Regions from separate parts of the Streptomyces sp. NPDC006283 genome, predicted to be linked through region 3. Evidence: riboswitches for the same ligand, from Rfam matches in the RefSeq annotation. Region 3 holds a riboswitch; each other region holds the start of a gene.
The links. A riboswitch is a leader RNA that binds a small molecule or an ion and turns the genes downstream of it on or off. The one in region 3 is predicted to bind thiamine pyrophosphate.
Positions count from the first base shown of each region.

Region 1 (3,268 bases), on a different contig from region 3:
GAGGCGCCGCATCGCGACGGTCGTCAGTTCCGTGCCGCTCGCGACGAGCGAGCGTTCGAGGACGTCGAGGCTGGGCGCCCCGCCGGTGCCCATGATCAGACGGGAGTCGAACGTGGTCTCCCCGATGGTGAAACGGTCGTCGGCCACGACGGATCAGCCTCCCTGCACTGCGGTGAGAACTTCGACACGGTCGCCGTCGCCGAGCGGGGTGCCGGCCCACCGGCTGCGCGGGACGACGGTCTCGTTGAGCGCCGCGGCGACTCCGGAGGGCGCCGCGGTGAGCGCGGCGACGACGGCGTCCAGGGTGGTGCTGTCGGCGAACTCTCGGACTTCGCCGTTGACAAAGACGTTCATGCGGGCTGCTCCTGGAGGACGGAAGAGAAGCGGCGGGGGGAGAAGGGCCGTGCCACCTCGGGCAGTTCGCCGCTCACCAGCGCGCCCGCCAGTGCGTCGCCGGTGACAGGTGTCAGCAGCACCCCGTTGCGGTAGTGCCCGGTGGCCAGCAGCAGGCCGGGCAGCTCGGTGAAGCCCAGCAGGGGCGCGTTGTCGGGGGAGCCGGGCCGCAGTCCGGCCTGCGTCTCGACGAGAGGCAGCTCCGTGATGCCGGGCACGAGCTCGTGCGCGTCGCGCAGCAGTTCGTACACCCCGCCCGCGGTGACCGTCGTGTCCCAGCCGAGCTCTTCGCTGGTCGCGCCGACCACCAGCTCGCCGTCCTTGCGTGGCACCAAATACACATGGCTGCCGCGCACCACCGCCCGTACGGTGCGCGAGAGGAACGGCGCGTAGGGGCGTGGCACGGTCAGCCGCAGAACCTGGCCCTTCACCGGCCGTACGGGCGGAAGTACGTCCGCCGGTACGCCCTCCAGCCGTCCGCTCATGCTTCCCCCGGCCAACACGACCTGCCCCGCGGCGAGTTCGCCGCCGTCGGCGAGTACGGCTCCGGCCGCCCGGTCGGCGGCCACCACCAGCCGCTCCACCCAGGTGCGGCGGAAGTCCACACCGGCCCGCTCGCAGGCGACGACGAGCGCGGCGGTCAGCCGGCGCGGGTCGACCTGGTGGTCGCCGTCCACCCGCAGCCCGCCGCGTACGCCGGGTGCCAGCATCGGCTCGAGGCGGCGGCACTCACGGCCCGTGAGCCACTCGGACTCGAGTCCCGAGCGGTGCTGCAGGGCGTGCAGTTCGCGCAGATGCGCGCGGTCGTCGGCGTCGAGGGCGACGGCGAGCGTGCCGCAGGAGCGGTACCCGACCTGCCGGCCGCTCGCTTCCTCGAGTTCCGCGACGAAGGCCGGGTAGCGGCGGGCGGACTCGAGGTTGAGCCCGAGCAGGGTCTGCTCGCCGTAGTGGAGTTCGGTGACGGCGGCCAGCATCCCGGCCGCGACCTGAGCGGCCCCGCCGCCCGGTTCGGGGTCCGCGACGGTCACGCTCAGCCCGCGCTGCGCTGCGCGCCAGGCCGTGACCAGACCGATGATCCCGCCCCCTATGACAAGGACGTCAGGGGTGCGTCGAGTACGAGACATGGGCGTCCAGCCCCTCCCTTCGCCGGCATGACCCGGATCAGGTTCGTACGGTCGGAGGCCGCCAGCCTCCCTCTCAGCCCGGTGCGTCCGGGCTCCCGCGAGTGCCTTACGGTGGCCACCCTAACCTCCCGCCCCGACACGCAGTAAGGGAGCCGCAGCAGTGGCCAGGACGCTCGACGGACTCGTTCTCTCACCGGTCGCCGACCAGGCTCCGGGCCAGGTCGGCACCCGGACCCGGTTCACGTACCACGAGGAGCGGGGCCGGATCTGGGCCGAGTACGAGGGCGGTGACGTGGTCCGCGGACACCTCGTGGGCACCCGGGAGGGCGACCGTCTCGACTTCCGTTATGTGCAGTTGAAGACGGACGGCGCCACCTCCTCGGGGCACTGCGTCTCCACGGTCGTGGACCTTCCGGACGGCCGTGTGCGCCTGGAGGAGACCTGGGAGTGGGAGTCCCAGGAGGGCAGCGGGACGAGCGTGGTGGAGGAGCTGCCTTCCTGACTCTCTGTCAGGTACGTAAGGTGTGCGGGTGGACGAACGGCAGCAGCAGACAGCGCCGCGGCGGCGCGTGGTGATCGTCGGCGCGGGCATGGCGGGAGTGCAGACCGCGGTCGCGCTCCGGGAGCAGGGCTTCACCGGCCCGGTCACCGTGATCGGCGCCGAGCCGCACCAGCCGTACGACCGGCCGCCGCTGTCCAAGGCGATCCTGCTCGGCAAGGCGGAGGACTCGGCCTTCGACATCGACTTCGAGGCCCTCGGCGTCGAGCTGCGCCTGGGCGTCGAGGTCACCGGCGTGCGCACTTGCGCGCACGAGGTGGACACCGCGGCCGGCCCCGTCCCGTACGACGTCCTGGTCCTCGCCACCGGCGCGGAGCCCGTCACGCTGCCCGGTACCCGGGGCGTACCGGGCGTCCATCTGCTGCGCACCCTCGACGACGCCGCCCGGCTGCGGCCCCTGCTCACCGAGCAGCACGACATCGTCGTGGTCGGCGCGGGCTGGATCGGCGCGGAGTTCGCGACCGCGGCCCGTCAGGCCGGCTGCGCCGTCACCGTCGTCGAGGCCGCCGACCGCCCGCTCGCCGGCACCATGCCCGCGGAGGTCGCCGCCCCGATGGCCGCCTGGTACGGGCAGTACGGGGCGGAACTCGTCACCGGCGCCCGTGTGGCCACCGTCGAGCCGGGCGCCGTGGTCCTGGCCGGGGGCCGCAGGATTCCCGCCGGCGCCGTCGTCGTCGGTATCGGGGCACGGCCCGCCACGGGCCTGCTCGAGGGCTCCGGCATCGAGCTCGGCCCGGACGGTTCGGTCGTCGCGGACCGCCACCTGCGTGCCTCCGCGCCCGATGTGTACGCCGTCGGAGACTGCGCCTCCTACCCGTCCGGCCGCTACGGCGAGCGGCTGCTGGTGCATCACTGGGACAACGCGCTCCAGGGACCGCGCACCGTCGCGGCGAACATCGTCACGCACGCGGCCGGGGAGCCCGGCCCGGCCGCCGAGGTGTACGACCCGGTGCCGTACTTCTGGTCGGAGCAGTTCGGCCGGTTCGTCCAGTACGCGGGCCACCACGCCGCCGCCGACGACCTGCTGTGGCGGGGCCGGCCCCACGAGGACACCTGGTCGGTGCTGTGGCTGCGCGGAGAGGTGCTGGTGGCGCTGCTCGCCGTCGGCAGGGCCCGTGACCTGGCCCAGGGCCGCAGGCTGATCCTGGCGGGGGCGGCGCTGGATCGGGAGCGGGCCGCCGACCCGTCCGTC
Region 1 covers NZ_JBEXRZ010000070.1:19,369-22,636, forward strand. The annotation lists gene ABZ070_RS16965 (thiazole synthase) at 1-147, opposite strand, end outside; gene thiS (sulfur carrier protein ThiS) at 154-354, opposite strand; gene thiO (glycine oxidase ThiO) at 351-1,517, opposite strand; TPP riboswitch at 1,515-1,626, opposite strand; gene ABZ070_RS16980 (hypothetical protein) at 1,678-2,019, shown strand; gene ABZ070_RS16985 (FAD-dependent oxidoreductase) at 2,108-3,268, shown strand, end outside.
Region 1: it holds a riboswitch for thiamine pyrophosphate, as region 3 does, so the genes downstream of both, thiO (glycine oxidase ThiO) here and thiC (phosphomethylpyrimidine synthase ThiC) in region 3, are expected to answer to the same signal.

Region 2 (3,268 bases), on a different contig from region 3:
GGGACCGACCAGGACGGAGAAGATGATCCACGGTGCCATCCCGACGACCGGGGAGTCGAGCACACCGGCCGGCCGGCCTCGGAGCGCACTCTCGCTCGGGGCGTTCATACACGGCTCCTTCCGCAGGTGAGTGCCCCGTTTCCCAGCCTGACCCTGCCCGGCGGGCCCCGCGAGACGTAGCGGGCCGCCCCCCCCGCGTCCCGCGAGATACAGCGGCCGACGCCCGCCGCCCCACGTGCGGAAGGGCAACCGGCCGGGTCTGCGACACTGGATGCACCATGCCCAAGCCCGGAGAACTCACTTTCGTCGCGCCCCGCGGAGCCAAGAAGCCCCCGCGGCACCTCGCCGACCTCACGCCCGCCGAGCGCAAGGACGCCGTCGCCGCGATCGGCGAAAAGCCGTTTCGCGCCAAGCAGCTGTCCCAGCACTACTTCGCCCGGTACGTCCACGACCCGGCCCAGTGGACCGACATCCCCGCGGCGGCGCGCGAGAAGCTCGCCACGGAGCTGCTGCCCGACCTGATGTCCGTCGTGCGGCACATCTCGTGCGACGACGACACGACCCGCAAGACCCTGTGGCGCCTGCACGACGGCACGCTGGTCGAGTCCGTGCTGATGCGCTATCCGGACCGGGTCACCATGTGCATCTCCTCGCAGGCCGGCTGCGGGATGAACTGCCCCTTCTGCGCCACCGGGCAGGCCGGCCTCGACCGGAACCTGTCGACCGCGGAGATCGTGCACCAGATCGTCGACGGCATGCGCGCGCTGCGCGACGGCGAGGTCCCCGGGGGACCCGCCCGGCTGTCCAACATCGTCTTCATGGGCATGGGTGAGCCGCTCGCCAACTACAGGCGGGTCGTCGGAGCCATCCGTCGTCTCACGGACCCGGAGCCCGACGGGCTCGGTCTCTCGCAGCGGGGCATCACGGTCTCGACCGTCGGTCTCGTGCCCGCGATGCTGCGCTTCGCCGACGAGGGCTTCAAGTGCCGTCTCGCCGTGTCGCTGCATGCCCCGGACGACGAGCTGCGCGACACCCTGGTCCCGGTCAACACGCGCTGGAAGGTCCGCGAGGTCCTTGACGCCGCCTGGGAGTACGCCGAGAAGTCGGGCCGCCGTATCTCCATCGAGTACGCGCTCATCCGCGACATCAACGACCAGGCGTGGCGCGGCGATCTGCTCGGCCGGCTGCTGAAGGGCAAGCGGGTTCACGTGAACCTGATCCCGCTCAATCCGACGCCCGGCTCGAAATGGACGGCCTCGCGCCCCGAGGACGAGAAGGCGTTCGTCGAGGCGATCGCCGCCCACGGTGTACCGGTCACGGTCCGGGACACCCGTGGCCAGGAGATCGACGGGGCCTGCGGACAGCTGGCGGCGACCGAGCGCTGAGCCGGGCCCACGGGCCTCGGCCCGTCGGCCATGGCTGATACTGTGCCCTGTGCGTTCGCACAAATGAACAACGAAACATTCCGACAGGGGAGCGCACCAGAGCGCTGAGAGTGCGGCGAGGCCTTCACGGCCACGGGCCGCAGACCCTCGGACCTGATCCGGGTCATACCGGCGTAGGGAGTCAGCATCATCATGAACAGCCATCTTCGGCGTGCCGTCGGCGCCGCACTCGCGGGTACCCTCGGCATCTCCGTCCTCTCCGCCTGCGGTGAGAAGTCCGAGGACAAGGGCTCCGGGCCCGACGCCGCGGGCGCGTCCAAGACCGTCACCCTCGTCAGCCACGACTCGTTCGCCGCTTCGGACGCCGTGCTGAAGGAGTTCACCCGGCAGACCGGCTACACGGTCAAGGTGCTCAAGAGCGGTGACGCGGGTGCCGCGCTCAACAAGGAGATCCTCACCAAGGGTTCCCCCCAGGGCGACGTCTTCTTCGGTGTCGACAACACCCTTCTCTCCCGCGCGCTCGACAACGACCTCTTCACGCCGTACGAGGCCAAGGGCCTCGACCGGGTGGCCGACGAGGTGCAGCTCGACGCGGGCAAGCACCGCGTCACGCCCGTCGACTCCGGCGACATCTGCGTCAACTACGACAAGAAGTTCTTCGCCGACCGGAAGCTCGCGCCCCCGAAGACCTTCGCGGACCTCGCGAAGCCCCAGTACAAGAACATGCTGGTCGTGGAGAACGCCGCCACTTCCTCGCCGGGCCTCGGCTTCCTGCTCGGCAGCGTCGGCGAGTACGGCGAGTCCGGCTGGCAGGGCTACTGGAAGAAGCTCAAGGACAACGGCGTCAAGGTCGTCGACGGCTGGGAGCAGGCCTACAACGAGGAGTTCTCCGGCTCCGCCGGCGGCAAGAAGGCGAAGGCCGACCGGCCGCTCGTCGTCTCGTACGCCTCCAGCCCGCCGGTCGAGGTGCTCTACTCCGATCCGCAGCCGGCCGAGGCGCCCACCGGTGTCGCGACGGGCACCTGCTTCCGCCAGATCGAGTTCGCCGGTCTGCTCAAGGGCGCGAAGAACCAGGCGGGCGGCAAGGCGCTGCTGGACTTCCTGATCGGCAAGCAGTTCCAGGAGGACATGCCGCTCAACATGTTCGTGAACCCGGTGATCGAGGACGCGAAGCTGCCGGAGCTGTTCACGAAGCACGGCGCGGTCGTCGAGCAGCCCGAGACCGTCGCCGCGGACACCATCGCGAAGAACCGTGAGCAGTGGGTCCGGTCGTGGTCCTCGCTCGTTGTGAAGTAAGGAAGTCCCTGCGCGGGAACGCGACGCGGCTCGGCCTCATGGCCGTGCCCGTCGCCTTCTTCGCCGTCTTCTTCGCCTATCCCGTTACCGCGATCGTCGGCCGCGGCCTCCACCTCGACGGCCAGTGGCAGTTCGGCCGCTTCGCGGACGTGCTCGGGCGTCCGGACATCCGGGACGTCCTGTGGTTCACCACCTGGCAGGCGCTCGCCTCCACCGCGCTGACCCTGCTGATCGCGCTGCCCGGTGCGTATGTGTTCGCCCGCCTCCAATTCCCGGGCAAACGGCTGTTGCGTGCGGCGGTCACCGTGCCGTTCGTGCTGCCGACGGTCGTCGTCGGCACGGCGTTCCTCGCGCTGCTGGGGCGCGGCGGACTCCTCGACGAGATGTGGGGCGTCCGGCTGGACACCACCGTGTGGGCGATCCTGCTCGCGCACGTCTTCTTCAACTACGCCGTCGTCGTCCGCACGGTCGGCGGCCTGTGGTCCCAGCTCGATCCCCGCCAGGAGGAGGCGGCCCGGGTGCTGGGCGCGGGGCGTTTCGCCGCCTGGCGGCGGGTGACCCTGCCGGCGCTGACACCTTCGCTGGCG
Region 2 covers NZ_JBEXRZ010000087.1:17,013-20,280, forward strand. The annotation lists gene ABZ070_RS19455 (hypothetical protein) at 1-108, opposite strand, end outside; gene rlmN (23S rRNA (adenine(2503)-C(2))-methyltransferase RlmN) at 279-1,385, shown strand; TPP riboswitch at 1,461-1,582, shown strand; gene ABZ070_RS19465 (thiamine ABC transporter substrate-binding protein) at 1,578-2,681, shown strand; gene ABZ070_RS19470 (iron ABC transporter permease) at 2,720-3,268, shown strand, end outside.
Region 2: it holds a riboswitch for thiamine pyrophosphate, as region 3 does, so the genes downstream of both, ABZ070_RS19465 (thiamine ABC transporter substrate-binding protein) here and thiC (phosphomethylpyrimidine synthase ThiC) in region 3, are expected to answer to the same signal.

Region 3 (3,268 bases):
ACGTAGCAGAGCATTGCGGTACCCCACCAGGCGATCATGGCCGCCCCGATGCCTGACGTGATGTGGTCGTAGGCGGGCGCCACGTCCGTGGTGAGGGGGCCGAGCGTGTAGAACGGCGCCTCCTCGCAGATCTCCTGCTGGAGGTCGATGTTCTCCTTGATCTTGTGCATCGGGACATGGCCCGGGCCCTCGATCATCGTCTGCACGTTGTGGCGCTTGGCAATGGTGTTGAGCTCACCGAGCGTCCTCAACTCGGCGAACTGCGCCTCGTCGTTGGCATCCGCGATCGAACCGGGGCGCAGCCCGTCGCCGAGGGAGTACGTCACGTCGTAGGCGGCGAGGATCTCGCAGAGCTCCTCGAAGTTCTCGTACAGGAACGACTCCTTGTGGTGCGCCAGGCACCAGGCCGCCATGATCGAGCCGCCGCGCGAGACGATGCCGGTCTTGCGCCGGGCCGTCAGCGGCACATAGCGCAGCAGCACTCCGGCGTGGACCGTCATGTAGTCGACGCCCTGCTCGGCCTGCTCGATGACCGTGTCCTTGTAGACGTCCCAGGTCAGGTCCTCGGCCTTGCCGTCCACCTTCTCCAGCGCCTGGTACAGCGGCACCGTGCCGATCGGGACGGGGGAGTTGCGCAGCACCCACTCGCGGGTGGTGTGGATGTTGCGGCCGGTGGAGAGGTCCATGACCGTGTCGGCACCCCAGCGGGTCGCCCAGGTCATCTTCTCGACCTCCTCCTCGATGGAGGACGTGACCGCGGAGTTGCCGATGTTCGCGTTGACCTTCACCAGGAAACGCTTACCGATGATCATCGGCTCGATCTCCGGGTGGTTCACGTTCGCCGGCAGCACGGCCCGGCCGGCCGCGATCTCCTCCCGCACCACTTCGGGGGAGACGTTCTCGCGGATGGCGACGTACTCCATCTCCGGCGTGATCTCGCCACGGCGGGCGTACGCGAGCTGTGTCACCGCCTGCCCGTCGCGGCCACGGCGGGGCTGGCGCGGGCGTCCCGGGAAGACGGCGTCGAGGTTGCGCAGCCCCCCGCGCGGCGAGGTGTGCTTGATCCCGTCGTCCTCCGGCCGGACCGGCCGCCCCGCGTACTCCTCGGTGTCGCCGCGGCCGATGATCCAGTTCTCCCGTAGCGGCGGCAGCCCGCGGCGGACGTCGGTGTCGACGTTCGGGTCGGTATACGGGCCGGACGTGTCGTACAGCGTGACGTCCTTGCCATTGGTGAGATGCACCTTGCGCACCGGCACGCGGAGGTCGGGGCGCGATCCCTCGACGTATCCCTTGTGCCAGCCGATGGACTTCCCGGCCTCGTCGTTCTGGTTCGAGGCAGGCGTGCGTGCGTCCGATACGGTCATGAGACCTACTCCCTACGCCGGCATTACCCGGTAACAGGTTCGGCGGTCGGCGCAGCTGGTCCCGTACGGATGTACGAAGGTCAGCGCCCTCTCAGCCCGGTGCTCCGAGCTCCCGCGTGTGCAAAGGTGCCACCACGCTAGCGTCATGTCTGGCGCGCTGAACAGAGGGCCCCCGGCTTCTTGCGATGATCGACCCGTGACCTCATCGCCACAGTCCCCAGAACCGCACGGCCAGGCCCACGGCCATGGGCACAGTCACGGACCCGCCGCCCCGGTGTCCCGGCACCTACGAAGGGTCATCGCAGCCGTACTGATCCCCTTCGCGACAGCCGTCCTCGTCGGGCTCGCGGTGCTGTGGCCGGGAGGCGCGCCCGGCCACGAACGCACCGGCGTCGGCTTCGACCGGCAGACCGAGCAGGGCAAGGTGGTGCGCGTCGAGAAGGTCGACTGCAAGGACGTCAACGCCGCACAGGTCCCACCGACCGGCGACACCTCCACGCCCCAGGGACGCGAGGCCGTGGCCGCGCAGCAGGGCCGGTGCGCCAGGGCGACCGTCGAGGTCACGAGCGGCAAGGACAAGGGCCGGACCTTCGTCGAGATCGTGCAGCCGGACGCACCACGGCAGTTGAGCGAGGGACAGGGCGTCGTCGTCGCGTACGCCCCCGACGCTCCTCGCGATCTGCAGTACTCGGTGACGGACGTGGACCGTGAGTTCCCCATGGCACTGCTCGCGGGGATCTTCGCCCTCGCGGTGGTGCTCGTGGGCCGGATGCGCGGAGTGATGGCCCTGATCGCGCTGGCGGTCTCGTTCGCCGTGCTGACGCTGTTCATCCTGCCGGCGATCCTGCAGGGCTCGGATCCGCTGATCGTCGCGGTGGTCGGGGCGAGCGCCATCATGCTGATCGCGTTGTACATGTGCCATGGGGTGACGGCGCGCACCTCGGTCGCGGTGCTCGGCACCCTGATCTCGCTTCTGCTGATCGGGCTGCTGGGTTCCCTGTTCATCGGCTGGGCAAGCCTGAGCGGGAACACGGACGACAACACCGGCCTCATCCACGGCCTGTACCCGGGCATCGACATGAGCGGTCTGCTGCTGGCCGGCGTCATCATCGGCTCCCTCGGCGTCCTCGACGATGTGACGGTGACCCAGACCTCGGCCGTCTGGGAACTGCATCAGGCCGACCCGGGCATGGGTCCGCGCGCCCTCTACCGCGCCGCGATCCGCATCGGCCGCGACCACATCGCCTCGGTCGTCAACACGCTCGTACTCGCCTACGCGGGCGCCGCGTTGCCCCTGCTGCTGCTTTTCTCGATCGCGCAGTCGGGCGTGGGCGCCGTGGCCACCAGCGAACTGGTGGCGGAGGAGATCGTACGGACCCTGGTGGGCTCGATCGGCCTGGTCGCCTCCGTACCGGTGACCACCGTCCTTGCCGCCCTGGTGGTCTCGGCCGACCGTCCGCAGCCCGCAGAGGAACCGGCCGGGTCACCAATTCTGGGCGGCAGGGGGCGGCGGCGAAAGAAGTGAGTGCACGAGCCGCACCGATGGGGCGTCAGCCGGCGTTCTCCTCGGCCAGGATGCGTCCGAGCGCCTCTTCCAGACTCACTTCGCAGTCACCCAAGGAGAGCTCCTGACCGATCGGCACCAGCTTGTCCGTACGGTCGAGGAAGGCCACGAGCGGTGCCGCGCCCGCGCGGAACAACGCCGAGTCGGCGCCGACCCGAAGCCGGATACGAACGTCCGACAGACTTTCGGGACCGACGGGCGCGATGTGCACATCCCCGTCCCCGCTCGGCCCGTTGATCCCGTCGAGCAGCAACTCCCGCCCGAATGCCCAGGTCACAGGTGCGTCGCCGGGAAGGTGAAAGGTCATCCGCACCGCGTACGGATCCCAGGTCTCGTAACC
Region 3 covers NZ_JBEXRZ010000013.1:61,869-65,136, forward strand. The annotation lists gene thiC (phosphomethylpyrimidine synthase ThiC) at 1-1,364, opposite strand, end outside; TPP riboswitch at 1,357-1,490, opposite strand; gene ABZ070_RS05145 (YibE/F family protein) at 1,510-2,889, shown strand; gene ABZ070_RS05150 (SsgA family sporulation/cell division regulator) at 2,915-3,268, opposite strand, start outside.